4 regions of the Lysinibacillus sp. BF-4 genome follow, and region 3 is predicted to be linked to each of the others. Evidence: riboswitches for the same ligand, from Rfam matches in the RefSeq annotation. Region 3 holds a riboswitch; each other region holds the start of a gene.
The links. A riboswitch is a leader RNA that binds a small molecule or an ion and turns the genes downstream of it on or off. The one in region 3 is predicted to bind S-adenosylmethionine.
Positions count from the first base shown of each region.

Region 1: linked by a shared signal. The riboswitch ahead of CH76_RS09795 (methionine ABC transporter ATP-binding protein) and the one ahead of metK (methionine adenosyltransferase) in region 3 are both predicted to bind S-adenosylmethionine.
Region 2: linked by a shared signal. The riboswitch ahead of CH76_RS03865 (carboxymuconolactone decarboxylase family protein) and the one ahead of metK (methionine adenosyltransferase) in region 3 are both predicted to bind S-adenosylmethionine.
Region 4: linked by a shared signal. The riboswitch ahead of CH76_RS03365 (bifunctional homocysteine S-methyltransferase/methylenetetrahydrofolate reductase) and the one ahead of metK (methionine adenosyltransferase) in region 3 are both predicted to bind S-adenosylmethionine.

Region 1 covers NZ_JPUW01000030.1:236-4,451, reverse strand. The annotation lists gene CH76_RS09815 (arsenate reductase family protein) at 78-431, shown strand; gene gcvH (glycine cleavage system protein GcvH) at 513-893, shown strand; gene CH76_RS09805 (toprim domain-containing protein) at 947-1,276, shown strand; gene CH76_RS09800 (thioredoxin family protein) at 1,289-1,588, shown strand; SAM riboswitch class I at 1,648-1,752, shown strand; gene CH76_RS09795 (methionine ABC transporter ATP-binding protein) at 1,838-2,857, shown strand; gene CH76_RS09790 (methionine ABC transporter permease) at 2,854-3,522, shown strand; gene CH76_RS09785 (MetQ/NlpA family ABC transporter substrate-binding protein) at 3,574-4,216, shown strand, end outside.
Region 2 covers NZ_JPUW01000005.1:69,111-73,326, forward strand. The annotation lists gene CH76_RS03855 (LLM class flavin-dependent oxidoreductase) at 1-667, opposite strand, end outside; gene CH76_RS03860 (tautomerase family protein) at 873-1,262, shown strand; gene CH76_RS03865 (carboxymuconolactone decarboxylase family protein) at 1,296-1,934, opposite strand; SAM riboswitch class I at 2,015-2,118, opposite strand; gene CH76_RS03870 (hypothetical protein) at 2,178-2,927, opposite strand; gene CH76_RS03875 (hypothetical protein) at 3,111-3,425, opposite strand; gene CH76_RS13455 (transglutaminase domain-containing protein) at 3,627-4,216, opposite strand, start outside.
Region 3 covers NZ_JPUW01000002.1:102,350-106,565, forward strand. The annotation lists gene CH76_RS02655 (alpha/beta hydrolase) at 1-504, opposite strand, end outside; gene CH76_RS02660 (gamma carbonic anhydrase family protein) at 640-1,152, shown strand; gene metK (methionine adenosyltransferase) at 1,209-2,405, opposite strand; SAM riboswitch class I at 2,638-2,757, opposite strand; gene pckA (phosphoenolpyruvate carboxykinase (ATP)) at 2,962-4,216, shown strand, end outside.
Region 4 covers NZ_JPUW01000004.1:28,985-33,200, reverse strand. The annotation lists gene metH (methionine synthase) at 1-242, opposite strand, end outside; gene CH76_RS03365 (bifunctional homocysteine S-methyltransferase/methylenetetrahydrofolate reductase) at 235-2,076, opposite strand; SAM riboswitch class I at 2,154-2,255, opposite strand; gene hemG (protoporphyrinogen oxidase) at 2,413-3,789, opposite strand; gene CH76_RS03355 (tetratricopeptide repeat protein) at 3,786-4,216, opposite strand, start outside.

The sequences.
Region 1 (4,216 bases), on a different contig from region 3:
GCCTGCTTTTTTTATAGTTCCCTGTGTGCGAAATTTTTGCTATACTCAACGCGTATTGTAAAGAGGGGGAATGACCTGTGTTAACATTAATTCAATATCCAAATTGCACAAGTTGCCGTAAAGCAAAAAAATGGTTAGAGCAACAGGATGTAGCTTTTGAAGCGGTGCATATTGTGGAGGCTACACCAAGTGCTGAGGAGCTAAAGGCGATTTGGCAGGCAAGTGAGTTGCCATTAAAAAAGTTTTTTAACACATCAGGCATGAAATATCGTGAGCTAGGCTTAAAAGATAAGCTAGCTACTATGACGGAGGATGAGCAATTAGCGCTCCTTGCATCAGACGGTATGCTAATCAAGCGACCTATCGTAACAGATGGCCAAAAGGTAACATTGGGCTTTAACGAAGAAACGTTTGAACAAACTTGGCGCTAAGGTTTGTCATGCTTGTTTTTGTTTAGCAAATATGGCAAACTTAAAGTGCAAAGTATCATTTAAAATGGAGGGGTTTTTGACATGACAACACCTAAAGACTTACGTTATTCTGAAGAACACGAATGGGTAAAAGTAGAAGACGGCAAAGCACGTATCGGTATTACACACTTCGCACAATCTGAGCTAGGCGATATCGTTTTCGTTGAGCTACCAGAAGTTGGCGATACAGTAACAATCGACGAGCCATTCGGTAGCGTTGAATCTGTTAAAACAGTTTCAGAGTTATATGCACCTGTTTCAGGTAAAGTTGTAGAAGTTAACGCAGAGCTTGAAGACAATCCAGAATACGTAAATGAGTCTCCTTATGAGCAAGCGTGGATGGTAGTAGTTGAGCTTTCTGATGCAGCACAACTTGATGATTTAATGGATGCTGACAAGTACGACGAAATGACACAAGAATAATCACACAGCGCCCCCGAATTTTTCGGAGGCGTTTTTTTATAGGAGGCGTTGGTATGAAGTGTCTTATTGTTGAGGGACGCTCGGATAAAGAGCGCTTGCAACGTGTATTAGCGGAGGACGTGACGATTGTTTGTACGAATGGTACAATCGGGCAAACGGCACTTGAGGAGCTACTAGCACCTTATGAGCACTACACACTCTACACATTTTTTGATGCTGATAAATCAGGGGATGCCTTACGTAAGCTCATGATGCGCACGTATCCTGAGGCAATACAGCTTCAAACTACTAAAATGTATAAGCAAGTAGCAGAGACACCCAAACGCTTTTTAGCAAATGTATTAGCGCGTGAAGGCATACGTGTGAAAATTGATAGGATATAAGGTTGTGGCAATATGGAACAATGGACAAAAGAGCAATTTGAGCAATATAAGGCAGAGGGTAAGGCGGCACTCTACGTTTACACACCGATGTGTGGTACGTGTCAGGTGGCCTCGCGCATGATGGAAGTTGTGAAGCACTTGGTGCCACATCGTAAAGTTGGCGCACTCGATTTAAATTTTGAGGAGCAATTGGCAATGACATATGAAATTGAAAGTGTACCTTGCTTACTAATTGTAGACGACGGAAAAATTACTGAAAAGGTCTATGCTTTTCAATCTGTACCTTATTTGTACGAATTGTTAAAAAACTAATTGACACTGTAAAATGTACATGGTAAAGTGTCTCATAACAACAACAAACATATATCGAACTCTTATCAAGAGAGGCGGAGGGAAGTGCCCTATGAAGCCCGGCAACCAACACGAAAGTGAAAAGGTGCCAATTCACACAAAGAGCAATCTTTGACAGATGAGTGGTCGGTTTACACGTATAGATTACGTCAAACCCCTCCACCTATTTACACAGTGGAGGGGTTTTTACTACTAAGGAGGTTGACGCTCATGATTACACTAAAAAACATTGTAAAAAAATATACAACAAAAAGCGGTCCTCTCACAGCAGTTGATCAAGTAAGTCTAACAATTAATAAAGGCGAGATTTTTGGCATCATTGGTTATAGTGGTGCAGGTAAAAGTACGCTAATTCGTTTATTAAATGGCTTAGAACAACCTACTGATGGTGAGGTTATCGTTAATGACTTACGCTTTTCGCATATTAAAGGTAAAGAACTACGCGAGGCGCGCCAAAAAGTCAGTATGATTTTTCAGCACTTTAATTTATTATGGTCACGCACTGTTGAAGACAATATTGCCTTTCCATTAGAGATTGCGGGTGTGCCTAAAGCACAGCGGGAGGCACGCGTTAAGGAGTTAATTAGCCTTGTTGGTTTGGATGGTCGTGGTAGCGCCTATCCATCGCAGCTATCAGGTGGTCAAAAGCAACGTGTAGGCATTGCGCGCGCGTTAGCCAATAACCCCGAAGTTTTATTATGTGACGAAGCGACAAGTGCGCTTGATCCTGAAACAACAGACGCTATTTTAGATTTACTTGTAGACATTAACGAACGTCTTGGTTTAACAATTGTGTTAATTACCCACGAAATGCATGTCATTCAAAAAATCTGTAATCGTGTAGCGGTTATGGAAGCGGGTAAAGTAGTGGAAGCTGGCGAAGTGCTCCAAGTATTTCGTAATCCCCAAGCACCCATCACAAAACGATTTGTTTCGCAGTTAACGGGTACAGAGGATACGAACGCAACATTTGCGACAATTCGTGCCCATTACCCAACAGGGCAGTTAATTAAATTAGTATTTGTAGGGGAGCGTACAGAGGAGCCTGTAATTTCGCAGTTAGTAAAACAATATGATGTTAGCGTTAGCGTAGTGCATGGTAACATCTCACAAACAAAGTCAGGACCGTACGGCACATTAGTCGTACATATTGATGGCGACGCCAAAAATATCGAACAATCCTTAGCATTTTTACGCAATGTGGATGTCCAAACGGAGGTAATGTCATGATAGCTGAGTGGTTTCCTAATGTGCAACTAGATAAGATGCTCGAGGCAATGTATGAAACAATTTATATGACAGTTGCAGCTACTGTAATTACCTTTATTTTAGGGCTAGCGCTAGGTATTTTATTGTTTTTGACTTCACCTAATAATGTATGGGCAAATAAAGTTGTTTACTTTTTAACAGGCTCATTCGTCAATATTTTTCGTTCGATACCATTTATCATTTTAATTATTTTATTAGTGCCGTTTACCAAGTTTTTATTTGGCACAATGCGTGGACCTACGGCAGCGCTACCCGTATTAATTATCGGTGCTGCTCCGTTTTATGCACGTATGGTGTTGATTGCTTTAAAAGAAATTGATAAAGGTGTCATCGAAGCAGCTCGTTCAATGGGAGCTAAAACATCAACGATTATTTTTAAAGTGCTGATTCCCGAGTCATTACCTGCTTTAATTTCAGGCATTACAGTAACAGCAGTAGCACTTGTAGGGTATACAGCAATGGCTGGTATAATTGGTGCAGGTGGTCTTGGTCACTTGGCGTATATGCAAGGTTTTCAGCGTGCACGTACAGATGTCATGTTAGTGGCTACCGTAATTATTGTTTTAATCGTATTTATTATTCAATGGATTGGTGACTTTATTACTGCTAAGGTTGATAAACGTTAGGTTATGCCGACAATTGTCGATAACATATAAAACACAAAGGGAGTGCAACAAATGAAAAAGTGGTTATCATTTTTAGTATTATCAGTACTTGTGCTAGCATTAGCAGCTTGTGGCGCAAGCGATAAAGACAAAAAAGACGAACAAACAGCTACAACTGATGATGAAACGAAAAAAGAAGAAACAACATTAACAGTAGGTGCTTCAGATAATCCTCATGCGGTTATTTTAGAACAAGCTAAACCGTTATTAGCTGACAAAGGCATCGACTTAAAAATTGAAACGTACACAGACTATGTATTACCTAACCAAGATTTAGAGTCTGGCGACTTAGACGCTAACTTCTTCCAACACATTCCGTATTTTGAAGGACAGGTTGCAGATAATGGTTATGATTTTGCTAACGCAGGTGGTGTACATATCGAGCCAATCGGTATTTACTCACAAGATTATAAAACATTAGAAGAGCTACCTGAAGGTGCAACAATTTTATTAAGTAGCTCAGTAGCTGACCATGGTCGTATGCTTGCATTACTTGAAGCAAAAGGCTTAATCAAATTAAAAGATGGCGTTGATAAAGTAAAAGCTGAAATCTCAGACATCGCTGAAAACCCAAAAAACTTTAAATTTGATGATGGTACTTCTCCAGAAATGCTTGTACAAATGTACCAAAACAATGAGGGTGACGCAGTATTAA
Region 2 (4,216 bases), on a different contig from region 3:
ATAGTAAAGGCGTACGTTGCTTAGATGGCTCAACTAAGTGCACACCAGGTACAGTAAAGTAATTGCCTTCATGTGCAATTGCCTGTACTTTGTGTGGATTGCTGTAATGCGTCGTCTTCTCGACTGCGCCGTCTTGCCAGCTTTGCTCCCATAATTTATACACGACATCCAAATACTCCTCCGCTCGCTCATAACGCTCATCATGCGGAATTAAACCCGCAAGCCCTAAATTAATCGCTTCGCTCTCTAAATACGAGGTTACAATATTCCAACCAATGCGCCCATCTGTTAAGTGATCTAATGTCGAATACTGGCGCGCCAATTGGTAAGGCGGGATATACGTAGCTGATGCCGTAATCGCAAAGCCTAGACGTTTAGTTGCCGCAGCCATAGCTGATACCGCAAGCAAAGGATCATGTGCTGGTACTTGTACCGCTTGTGCGAGAGCCGCTTCATTACTTGCCTGATAGACATCATAAACGCCAATCACATCCGCTAAAAATAACGCATCAAATTTACCGCGTTCTAATGTCTTTGCTAAATCCGTCCAGTAGGCAAGCGTGCCATGCGCCTCTCCGTTATGTGTGGGGTAGCGCCAAAGCCCTGCTGCGTGTGGCGATACCGAATTTTGTGTAAAACCATTTAAATGAATTTGTTTTTTTGTCATTATTATTTCCTCCTCATTCTTTAGCTGTTGCTAGTTGGGGAAAGCACCATGCCTTAGCTGGTTGCTGTTGAAGTCATTAGCCCCCAAGACTTCCTTCAAACTCACAATAAGGTAAATATTTTTTCTGAATAGTAAGTTTTTTCTTGCTATAAAGCCTACTTATCTACTACACTATGAGTATCACATAGATGAGGAGTAGATTAAGATGCCACTTATTAAATTTGATATAATTGAGGGTCGCTCACCTGAGCAACTACAAACATTACTTGATGCCGCTCACGAAGCAATGGTCAATGCCTTTCAAGTGCCTGCGCGTGACCGCTACCAAATTGTGCACCAACACCCTGCTAACGAAATGATTATCGAGGACACAGGGCTTGGCTTTACACGCACAAAGGATGTTGTTGTATTAACTGTCACTAGCCGTCCTCGCACAGCTGAGCAAAAGCAAGCCTTTTACCAACAAACGGTTGAGGCCCTGCATACTAAATGCGGCATTGACCCACAAGACATCATGATTTCCATCGTTACCAATCGTGACGAAGACTGGAGCTTTGGTGTAGGCGAAGCACAGTTTTTAACCGGCAAACTATAACGTACTGAGCATAGGCCTAGCGCTTATGCTTTTTTATTGAAAAGCATTTAGCACGTTAATGCTGTGAGCAAAAGCGCTCCCTGCATTCAAAGCACTCGCTACAAAAACAGTTTCGGCTAACTCCTCTGCTGTAACGCCCTGCGCCTTTGCATTCGTTACATGTAGCTCAATGCAGTATGGGCAACCTGTAATATGAGCAATAGCTACCGCAATAATTTCTTTTTCTTTTGCTGTTAATACGCCTGGTGCTACTGCCTCATTAGAAAAATTAATAAACGTAGTAAAAGCTTCTGGTGCTAGCTTTTGTAAAGCGCCTGTCTTTGCAAAATAGGCCTTTTCATAAAGCCCTTCGTCCGTTGCACCTTCATAAGCACGCAAGCTGTTAGCGCTATGAGCAAAGGCACTACCTGCTTTTAAGGCTGTCGCTACAAAAATGGCTTCTGCCGCTTCTTCCTTAGTCACGCCTGCTTGCTGAGCTGCGCCTGTATGGATTTCGATGCAGTACGGGCAACCTGTTACAGTTGCACTGGCAATAGCAATCGTTTCTTTTAGTTTGGCTGATAGTGCGCCGTCTTTAAATACTGCCGCATTCCACTTATGAAACGCTTGATTAGGGCGCTGTGCTAATTGATTAAGTTGACCTAACTTCGAAATATCTGCTTTGTTATACATAATTAATCTCCTCTCAACAACAAAAGCCCCCCTCTCTTTGAATAGCTCAAAGAAGAGGGAGGCTTTGCTCCGTTTGTTACTCCTCATCTTTCAAGCTTGGCTTGCTGGACTTAGCACCTTTGTGTATACCACCGGTTGCTGCGGGATCATAGGACCAGTTCCTCCCCCGAACTCTTTATAAGGATTTTGTTGTTGATGACTATACTAAACGCTTTAACCTGGTAAGTCAATACGTTTTATTATTTATTCTGAAAATTCTTTTTTATGTTGTGCAATTAATGCTGACTGCCGCGCGATATAACGACGATGCGCTAATGGGTTTGCTTGTAGCTTTTGCCACTGCTCTAGCGCTAACTCAATCGTATCGTTACTGTCCTCACACATTAAGCCTTGGCGTAGTGCCGCTACAATTGTAGGCAGCGCTACTTTTTTAGTAAGCCACTGTGCCTTCTGTGACTCAATATAATGAATCTCACTTACAGTTAACGCCCGACCAAGCGCTTCAATCATAGCTTGGTAAACACGCTTAAGGCGCTCTGTCTCCCACTCAAGCATAGCTGCTTCAGCTACTGCTTGCTGACAGTCAGCTAACGTTTTAGTAAATACCACACCCTCTAAGCAAATCTCATAGCACAGCTCATGTTTAAGTATGGGGCGACGATAACTCGTCACTTCATTTACTTTTGCATCATAAATACAAGTAAAACTAATAGACGAAAAATCATAGCTATGTACGGCAGGTAGCTCGTTTAGCTGATGGGCATAGTCTTCGTGCAAGTGCGCGCCTTGTTGCTGTAGTGCCGTTACTGTAAAACTGCCCGCATCATAATGATGATGGATTTTATAGTAGCGCTGTTGTAATTGCTCATTGCCAGTTAGCGTTAAGCCGACAGCCTCGCTCCAGCTAGTTATGTAATAAATCCGTGTATCTAACGTATTTTGTATTGCGCGCTCTACAGCCGCCAATACATCATTTACTGTTCTATTATTCATTATCTAACCTCCTTCACAATTTATTACTTCCTTCATTATAGAACCTTTGTTCGTATTTTTCAAGCGTGGTGCAATGAAAAAAGAACCTATCTCTTATTATAGGTCCTTCCTCATAAATTAGCTTTCAATTAATTTAAGCTGTATGCAAACTAAAAATACGCGACTCCTAAGAGCCGCGTATTTTTAACGCACGCGTATTGCTACTGTACCCTTATCTTGCGGCACCCACTTGCTATCACGCATCACAAGTATATAGGTCGTAGTGTAATGCCATTTTCCTACTGTTTGGTTGAACTTGAGTGTAAGATCATCGCCATTGTTGAAAAAGCGTTGTGTAATAGCACCATCTTGCCCAGCGCCCATCTTCCACATTACCTCTACAATACCTGAGCCTTCCTTGCCATAATAGGGCGTAGCGATGATATGTGTGTTTTCGAACTTTGCCTTTGTAAAACCTGTCGTAATCGTCACATCCGTATCAGGCTTTTTATCATACACTAAAAAGATGCCGTAATGCTGAGACAGCTCAACTTGTGATGCCTCTTTAATACGTACTACTGGTTCCTTGCTATGCTCGCCTTATGTATTATAACGAGCCTACACTGTACGTGCAGCTTTCACCGCATACAGCGTGCCATCAATCTAGCTATTACTATTTCCCCACAACTATTATACCTATAAGCTGTCGAAAATTTCAATCTAGCGTGCAATGGTAAATTTCATACTTTGCGGCACAAGCTTGTGGTGTGTGCTCGCTACATCATCAAGCATTAAGTAATAGGTCTCGCCCGCTTGGTAAGGCGCTGCTGGACGAATGGTTAAGCTCGTACCTTGATTAACAATGGTCGTCGTAACGCGTTGCCCATACTTATCAAGCACATATACACCACTCACACTAGTAGCTGGATTACTTAATGTTACTGTCCAAACTTTAGTGGCAGGGATATTAGCCATAGCTTGTAATGGCTCAACACCCTTAATTGGGTAACTCATCGGCTCTAATGGTTTTACTACATGTACTTTATACTGTAGGGTTTGCCCTTCAAAGCTCGCTACTACTTCAGCCGCTCCTGCTTGTGAAAAATGCACCATATCATTAGCACGTACTGCACCGCTTAGCTTCCATGCTACTTGCGCTGTAACGTCCTTGCTCGTACCATCATCATAAAGTGCTGTTACGCGAAGTGGTTGCTGTGTACCTAGCACAACCTCAGCAGGTAATGCGGCAACCCACATCAGTTCTGTAACTTTTGGAGGCAATGGTTGCCCTTTATACCCTTTTACGGTCA
Region 3 (4,216 bases):
TGTATTGTAAGGAATGTCGTCGATAATTGTTTCGATTTTTTCACTGTCTTTTGTCAGCATAGCGATATCAATTTCATGTGTTACCTTCATGCTTGAAGTGAGCGCACTAATACTCGTTAATGCATTGACCATCTTTCCTGGTTGTAGTTTTAATTGTAACCAAGGTGACGTAAATATAACACCCGCTAATGGATATTTTTTACGCATTACCTGAATAGCAAGCAGTGCGCCAAGCCCATGACCGATGACAAATACAGGTAAATCATAAGAGAATGCCATCTTCATTAATTTTTTCACATGCAGGTCATAACGTTCAAAACTCTCGTCATGCGCCTGTAAATTACGATTTAATTCACCATGACCCGGCAAGTCACCTGTTAACACGTGATAGCCTTCGCCTCGCAGTTGCTCAATTAACCAAGCATACCAACCATGATGCTCATAAGCACCATGGATAATCGTAACAACTGCCCTTGGCTGCCCTTCAGCTTCCCACTTCCACATAATTTTATCCCCCTTAATTATCACTTCTCTATTTTCTATTATAACGAATATTTACAAAACATTAATTTACTATTTGCTTTAATTTCAGCTTTTGATACGATATGAGTACATTGTGTAAAGGTGAGGTGTATTTTATTGATATATCCGTATAAAGGTAAACAACCTACTATTGATGATTCTGTTTTCATTGCTGACTACGCCGTTGTCACAGGCGACGTCACGATTGGTGCTGAGACATCCATTTGGTATAACGCAGTTATTCGTGGTGATGTTTCACCAACGATTATCGGCAAACGCGTAAGCATTCAAGATAATTGTTGCTTACATCAAAGCCCTAGCTTTCCACTCATTATTGAGGATGAGGTAACTGTCGGACACCAAGTAACCCTCCATAGTTGTACAATTCGCAATAATGCATTAATTGGTATGGGTTCTATTATATTAGATGGCGCGGAAATTGGCGAAGGTGCTTTTATTGGCGCAGGCAGTTTAGTGCCCCCTGGCAAGGTAATACCACCAAATACATTAGCACTTGGCAGACCTGCTAAAGTTGTGCGCGAACTTAACGACGAGGACAAAAAAGATATGGCACGCATCGTACGAGAGTATGTCGAAAAGGGTAGCTACTACAAAGCAATGCAAAAATAAAAAAGAGCTGTTTTCAATGCTCGATAAATTATCAGAACATTGAAAACAGCGTTATCTTACAGACCAGCTTTTTGCTTTAACTGCTCAGCAATTGTTGTATCTTCCCACGGAAGAGCAACATCAGTACGACCAAAATGTCCGTATGCTGCGGTTTGTTTATAAATTGGACGACGTAAGTCTAGCATTTCAATAATACCTGCTGGGCGTAAGTCAAATAATTCACGCACCCAAGTTACTAAATCGCTTTCCGAAACTTTGCCTGTCCCAAATGTATCGACTGCAATTGACACGGGCTGTGCAACACCAATTGCATAAGCAAGTTGCACTTCTGCGCGGTCAGCAAGGCCAGCAGCGACAATATTTTTAGCTACGTAACGTGCTGCATAAGCTGCAGAACGGTCTACTTTAGTGGCATCCTTACCAGAGAAAGCACCACCACCGTGACGTGCATAACCACCGTACGTATCTACAATGATTTTGCGACCTGTTAAACCAGCGTCACCTTTTGGTCCGCCAATAACAAAGCGACCTGTTGGATTAATGAAGTATTTAGTCGCGTCATCTAATAAAGCTGCATCTACGATTGGTGCAATGACTACACGTTTAATATCTTCTTGGATTTGCTCTAATGTAATAGCTTCATCATGTTGTGTTGAAATAACAATCGTATCCACACGTACTGGATTATTATTTTCGTCATATTCAACAGTAACTTGTGTTTTGCCATCAGGACGTAAATAACCTAGCTCGCCTGATTTACGCACTGCTGTTAAACGGTGTGCAAGTTTGTGTGCTAAGCTAATTGGTAGAGGCATAAGCTCTGGTGTTTCGTTACATGCGTAACCAAACATTAATCCTTGGTCACCTGCACCAATAGCTTCGATTGCTGCGTCTGTCATTGTACCTTCACGTGCTTCTAATGCTTGGTCAACACCTTGTGCAATATCAGGTGATTGCTCGCCAATAGCTGTTAGGACAGCAAGGTTTTCGGCATCAAAGCCATATTTACCGCGTGTATAGCCAATTTCTTCGACTGTGGCGCGTACAACACCTTGAATATCTACGTACGTTGAAGTTGTAATTTCACCAGCTACAAGAACAAGCCCTGTAGTTACTGTTGTTTCGCATGCTACACGAGCACTTGGATCTTTCGCTAAAATAGCGTCTAAAATGGCATCTGAAATTTGGTCACAGATTTTATCCGGATGACCTTCTGTTACACTCTCAGATGTAAAAAGACGTCGGTTTGTCATTAAAATTTCCTCCTAGTATGTTTGCGCAATTTACGCATTGATACGGTACTCTTCCCATGTTAGTTCGTAGTGAACAACAAAGCCGTTAGTTGCTTTTAACACAAGGATTACAGAAAGGTACTTTAATAAGGAAAATGGGAGTACATAACTTATTAAATATCGAAGAAACAAAAAAACCCTTCGCTCACATTAACTTGCGTGAGGAAAGGAGTTGACGTTTTGTATCCTTTCACTCTTATCGTTCAAGGGTAGTCCCCTTGCATTCAGGTTAAGCACCAACACCTTATATAAAAATATAATGCAGGTTGCCGGGTTTCATAGGGCCTGACCCTCCACCAGCTCGGGATAAGAGTATCCGTTCGCCATCAATGTTACGTAATGCGCTCAGCAATGTCAAATATTTTTTGTCCATTTTGCGAAAGTATGAATATTTTTCACATGCTTTTCGCATAATTAGTATAGATTATTAAATCAAATGTGTTATACTAATTTTGAAATTAGGAAACTCTCCCCAAACTATTTTGGGAATACGATAAAAAAGGATGGTATGTAAGCGATGAATTCAGTAGATATCCATAACGAACTGAAGGAATTATTAAGCGGTAGCAATATTCAAGATCAACTTTCTGTAGCACAACTTGTTGAGAAATCAACAGCTCGTGGTGAAGCTAAACTATCAGCTGACGGAGCAGTTTGTGCTGAAACAGGCAAATATACAGGCCGTTCACCTAAAGATAAATATATGGTTGAAGAAGAAGGCTCTAAGGATAAAATTGACTGGGGTAAAGTTAACCGTCCGATTTCTGCAGAGGTATTCGATAAATTATACACTAAAGTAGTGAACTATTTAAAAGCTAAAGACGAAGTTTTCGTATTTAATGGCTTTGCTGGTGCTGATAAAGATAGCCGCCTAAGCATTAAAGTAGTAAACGAATATGCTTGGCATAACCTTTTCTGCCACCAATTATTCATTCGCCCTACTGCAAACGAATTAGCAGCACATGTTGCTGACTTTACAATCGTTTCTGCGCCAACATTCCATGCTAACCCTGAGATTGATGGTACAAACTCTGAAACATTCATTATTGTTTCATTAGAAAAGAAAATCATTTTAATCGGTGGTACAGAGTACGCTGGCGAAATGAAAAAATCAATTTTCGGTATCATGAACTACTTATTACCAGAGCAAGGCATTTTACCAATGCACTGTTCAGCTAACGTAGGTGAAGCTGGCGACGTTGCTTTATTCTTCGGCCTATCAGGTACAGGTAAAACAACTTTATCTGCTGATGCTGACCGTAAATTAATTGGTGATGATGAGCATGGCTGGTCTGACAACGGTGTATTTAACATCGAAGGCGGCTGCTACGCAAAAACAATCAACCTTTCAGCAGAAAAAGAACCAGAAATTTATAATGCTATCCGCTTCGGTTCAGTATTAGAAAACGTAGTAATCGATCCCAAAACACGCATCGCTGATTACGATGATGGCTCTTTAACAGAAAACACTCGTGTAGCGTACCCAATTCACTACATTGACAATATCGTAACACCATCGGTTGCAGGTCACCCGAAAACAATCGTCTTCTTAACAGCTGACGCATTCGGCGTATTACCTCCAATCTCAAAATTAACAAAAGAGCAAGCAATGTACCACTTCTTAAGTGGCTTTACATCTAAATTAGCAGGTACTGAGCGTGGCGTAACTGAGCCAGAACCAGTATTCTCTACATGCTTCGGCTCTCCATTCCTTCCACTTCCTGCAACAGTGTATGCAGAAATGTTAGGCGAAAAAATCGACCAACACGGTG
Region 4 (4,216 bases), on a different contig from region 3:
ACCAGTGGTGTAGCACCAAATGTATTTGTACAAATTAAATCAGCGCCTGCCGCTAAATATTGTCCATGAATTTTTAACAGCACATCAGGTCGCGTTAATACAAGGTTTTCATTACAGCCATCTAATGCCTCACCACCAAAATCATCCTCGCTTAGCTTTTCGTTTTGTAGCATTGTGCCCATTGCGCCGTCCATTACTAAAATGCGTTGCTCTAGTTGTTGTTGTATCGTCTGCTTAGCCATTAATCGAAACCCCTTTTGCCGCTTCATCCATTTCCTTAATGTGAGCGATTAATTGTAATGTCATATCATATCGTAAAAATGGTGTAATTAAATAAATGCCTTTAAAGTATTTGGCTGCTGTATCTAACAGTTCTTTCGCAATAGCGATGCCTTCTTGTGTGGCGCGCTCCTTATCCTCACCACAATCGCGCATGCGTGTAAGTACTTCATCTGACAGCTTAATGCCAGGTACTTCATGATGTAAAAACTCGGCACTACGATAGCTAGTTACAGGCATAATACCAATATAAATTGGTACACTTAAATGCTTCGTTGCCTCGTAGGTTTCGATAATTTTTTCCTTTGTATAGACAGGCTGCGAAATAAAGTAATCTGCGCCGTGTTCAATTTTTTTCTCTAGGCGTGGCACAGCTCGTGCTACTACACGCACGTTTGGATTAAAAGCCGCCGCCACCGAAAAGTTTGCCTTTTTACGTAAAGGTTTGCCTGAAAACGAAATGCCCTCGTTTAATTGCTTAATCAGCGCAATCAGTTCAAAGGAAGTAACATCATAAACACTCGTTGCCCCTGGGAAGTCGCCAACCTTTGTTGGATCACCCGTTACAGCTAAAATATCATGAATGCCTAATGCATTTAGCCCCATTAAATGTGATTGTAGCCCAATTAAATTACGATCTCGACACGTAATATGTGTTAATGGACGTACACCCTTCTCTTTAATCATTGCGCCCATTGCAATATTACTAATACGCGGAGACGCAAGGGAGTTATCAGCCATCATCACTACATCAGCACCTGCCGCATACAGTTGTTCTGAGCCTTTAATAAAGCCCTCCACCTCTAAATGCCTTGGTGTATCAAGTTCCACAATAATCGAGCGCTCCTGTTTTGCCTTCTCATGAAGCGGTTTTACAGTACGTGGCTCAGCCTCGCGCACAAAGTCCACTGCAATTTGGCGCTTGGGCTTCTCGTTAATAGGTGTTAAACTCGCTACGTGTTTTTTAACAGCAGCAATATGTTTTGGTGTTGTGCCACAACAACCACCAATTAAGCGCACACCTTGCTTACATAATGTTGCTGCAGCTCGTCCAAAGTAATCATACTCCGACTCATAAACAATCCTACCGTCCTCTACATCAAGCAATGACGCATTCGGATAGGTGGATAAAAAAGCGTGCTGTGGCAAATCTACCTGCTCAAAAGCCTGTATCGTATGAAACGGACCAAGACGGCAGTTAACACCTACCACATCTGCACCACATCGTTCTAACTCTGTTAGTGCTTCATTGAGTGGCTTACCATTTTGAAGCACACCTACTTCATGCATGGATACCTGTGCAATAATGGGTAGCGTCGTCATCTCACGTAGTAGCTCAAGTGTTGCCACTAGCTCATCAAAATCATAATATGTTTCGAGTAATAACCCATCCACACCCTCCGTTAAAAATACTGTAGCTTGCGCTTTTACCCCTTGCAAAATTTCCGTTAGTGTAACATCCGTCTTACGAATATCACGAATCCCACCAATTGTACCTAATACATATACGTTACCATCCGCTGCCTTTTTAGCTAAATGTGTTGCTGCTTTATTAATCTCTGTTACTTTATCCGCAAGCCCATAACGCGCTAACTTTATAGCATTTGCGCCGTACGTATTTGTTTGAATGACATCTGCACCTGCCGCAATGTATTCATTATGGATTTTCTCTACTAGTGCTGGCTGTAATAAATTTAATTCTTCATGGCATGATGCTAAACCTGTCGCGTACAGCATCGTTCCCATCGCACCATCACCCACAACAATTGATGTTTGTAATTTTTCAAGCAAGCCCATACCTTATTCCTCCTAAAGTAAAATAAAAAAGCCCTCTTTTTATGTACAAAAAAGAGGGCTACGCATCGTATGTTTCCTCCTCATCTGCCTAGTAATTCACTAGCTGGATTTAGCACCTGACATCGCTGTTGGTTGCTGAAGCTTCGTAGGGCCAGTCCCTCCGCTTCTCTCGATAAGAATGTTATGAAATTTCTAACTATTGTGAAGTATCATATCGCTAGGGCTCACTCACGTCAATACTATTATGCATTTCTAACAAAAAATGCTACCTATTGTACAGATGTTATCGTTTACAAAAAATCCACCAGTGCAAGTAAGGCACTGGTGGATTTCAATTTATAATTCGTTAGCGACCTTTTCGCCAATTGTTTTACCATTTTGAATGCAGGCGCCAATGCCTACACCATAATACGAACAACCCGCTAAATAAATCGTTGGGTAGTGTTCAGCCATTTTTTGCTCCAAGCCTTGTAGCGCATCTCGATGAGCTAAATCATAGCGTGGCATTTGGTTCGTCCATTTTGTAACATTAACAACACTTGGCTCTGCATCAATACCTAAGCTATTTTTCACGTCAGCGATACCTATTGCAGTAAGCTCGTCCTCCGTCATTGCCTCTAGCTCCTCATAGCGTGCATTTATATTTTTATAAAATAAGCGTACTAATAAATTACCTTGTGCTGAAGTATGTTTCCACTTGCGGCTTGTCCAAGTTGCGGCATTACACACGACATTTGTATTATCCGATACAATATAGCCTGTGCCGTCTGCTGGTAATAGCGCATCCGGTACAGTAAAACCTAAATACATTGTAATCACTGAAGCTGTCGTAAATTTTGTAAAATATGGCTGCAAGGCTTCGCTTGGCAATAACTTTGCAATGGCATCATTTGGCAGCGCCAATACAATAGCATCTGCAGTCAGTGTTTCGCGGTTTGTTAAATGAAGTGTACGTCCTTCTTCAATTGTTTCTACACCCGTACCTAGCTTTACATCAACATCTGTTAACGTTTCAACAATTCGATATAACAAACTATCTAATCCTTTTTTAAAGGAAATAAACTTTTTGTCAGCAGCACGTGAAAATTGCGCCTTATTCGCTTCAAAACCTTTAATAATACTGCCAAAATCATTTTTATAATCAATTAAATAGGGCAGTGTAGAAGCGATGGATAACTCGTTTAAGTTACCTGAGTAAACGCCTGATAGTACAGGAGCAATTTGTTTTTGTACTAGCTCTTCACCTAAGTAATACGTTAAAAATTCGCCAATCGAGCTTTCTTTCGTAAAGCTTTTGTTTGGCATATGTAAATCTTTTAGCGCCTCTGCCTTACCCTCTGCTGATACTAATGTACTCGCCTCTAGTGAAGCTAATGACATCGGGATACCAAAAGTTGAGTCCTTCGGGATAGCGTGCAGTTCATTATTCGTATAAATAAATGATGTACCTGTTTCGTTATAAACTAGCTCATCCTCATAATCAACCTCACGTACTAATTCAATAACACCTGGGTGACGCGCTACAATAGAGTCTGCACCTGTCTCCATAATAAAGCCGTCTTGCGCTTCACTATGGATTTTTCCACCAAGGTATTCATTTTTTTCAATGAGTACGAGTTTAACATCCAATTTTTTTTCGTGTACTTGACGTTGCAAGTAATGCATTGTGCATACGCCGGTAATCCCGCCACCTACTACTGCTACTGTTTTCATTTTTCATTTTCTCCCTTCATACGTTCAATTGCTTCTGCTTGCTCACACCAATATTTAGCACGTGTGGCATCCGCCTTTACACCTAAACCTAGTTCGTAAATTTCCTCTAAGCGACGGCATGACAAAATATCTCCTCGGCTTGCAGCCTCCTCATACCAAAAGCGTCCCTTAGCGTAATCAATCTCGCCGTCTTGCTCATTGTTATAAATATAACCAAGATTATATTGCGCATCGAGATGTCCTTGCTGTGCAGCGAGCTGATACCAATAAAGCGCTTTTGATACATTACGTGGCTTACCGAGTAATGCCTCGTAATAAATCGAGCCTAAACGGTATTGCGCCATCACATCGTTATACTTTGCAGACCGACGATACCAAAAATAGGCCTGCTCAGGTGCAACTACAACACCAATACCATTTTCGCATA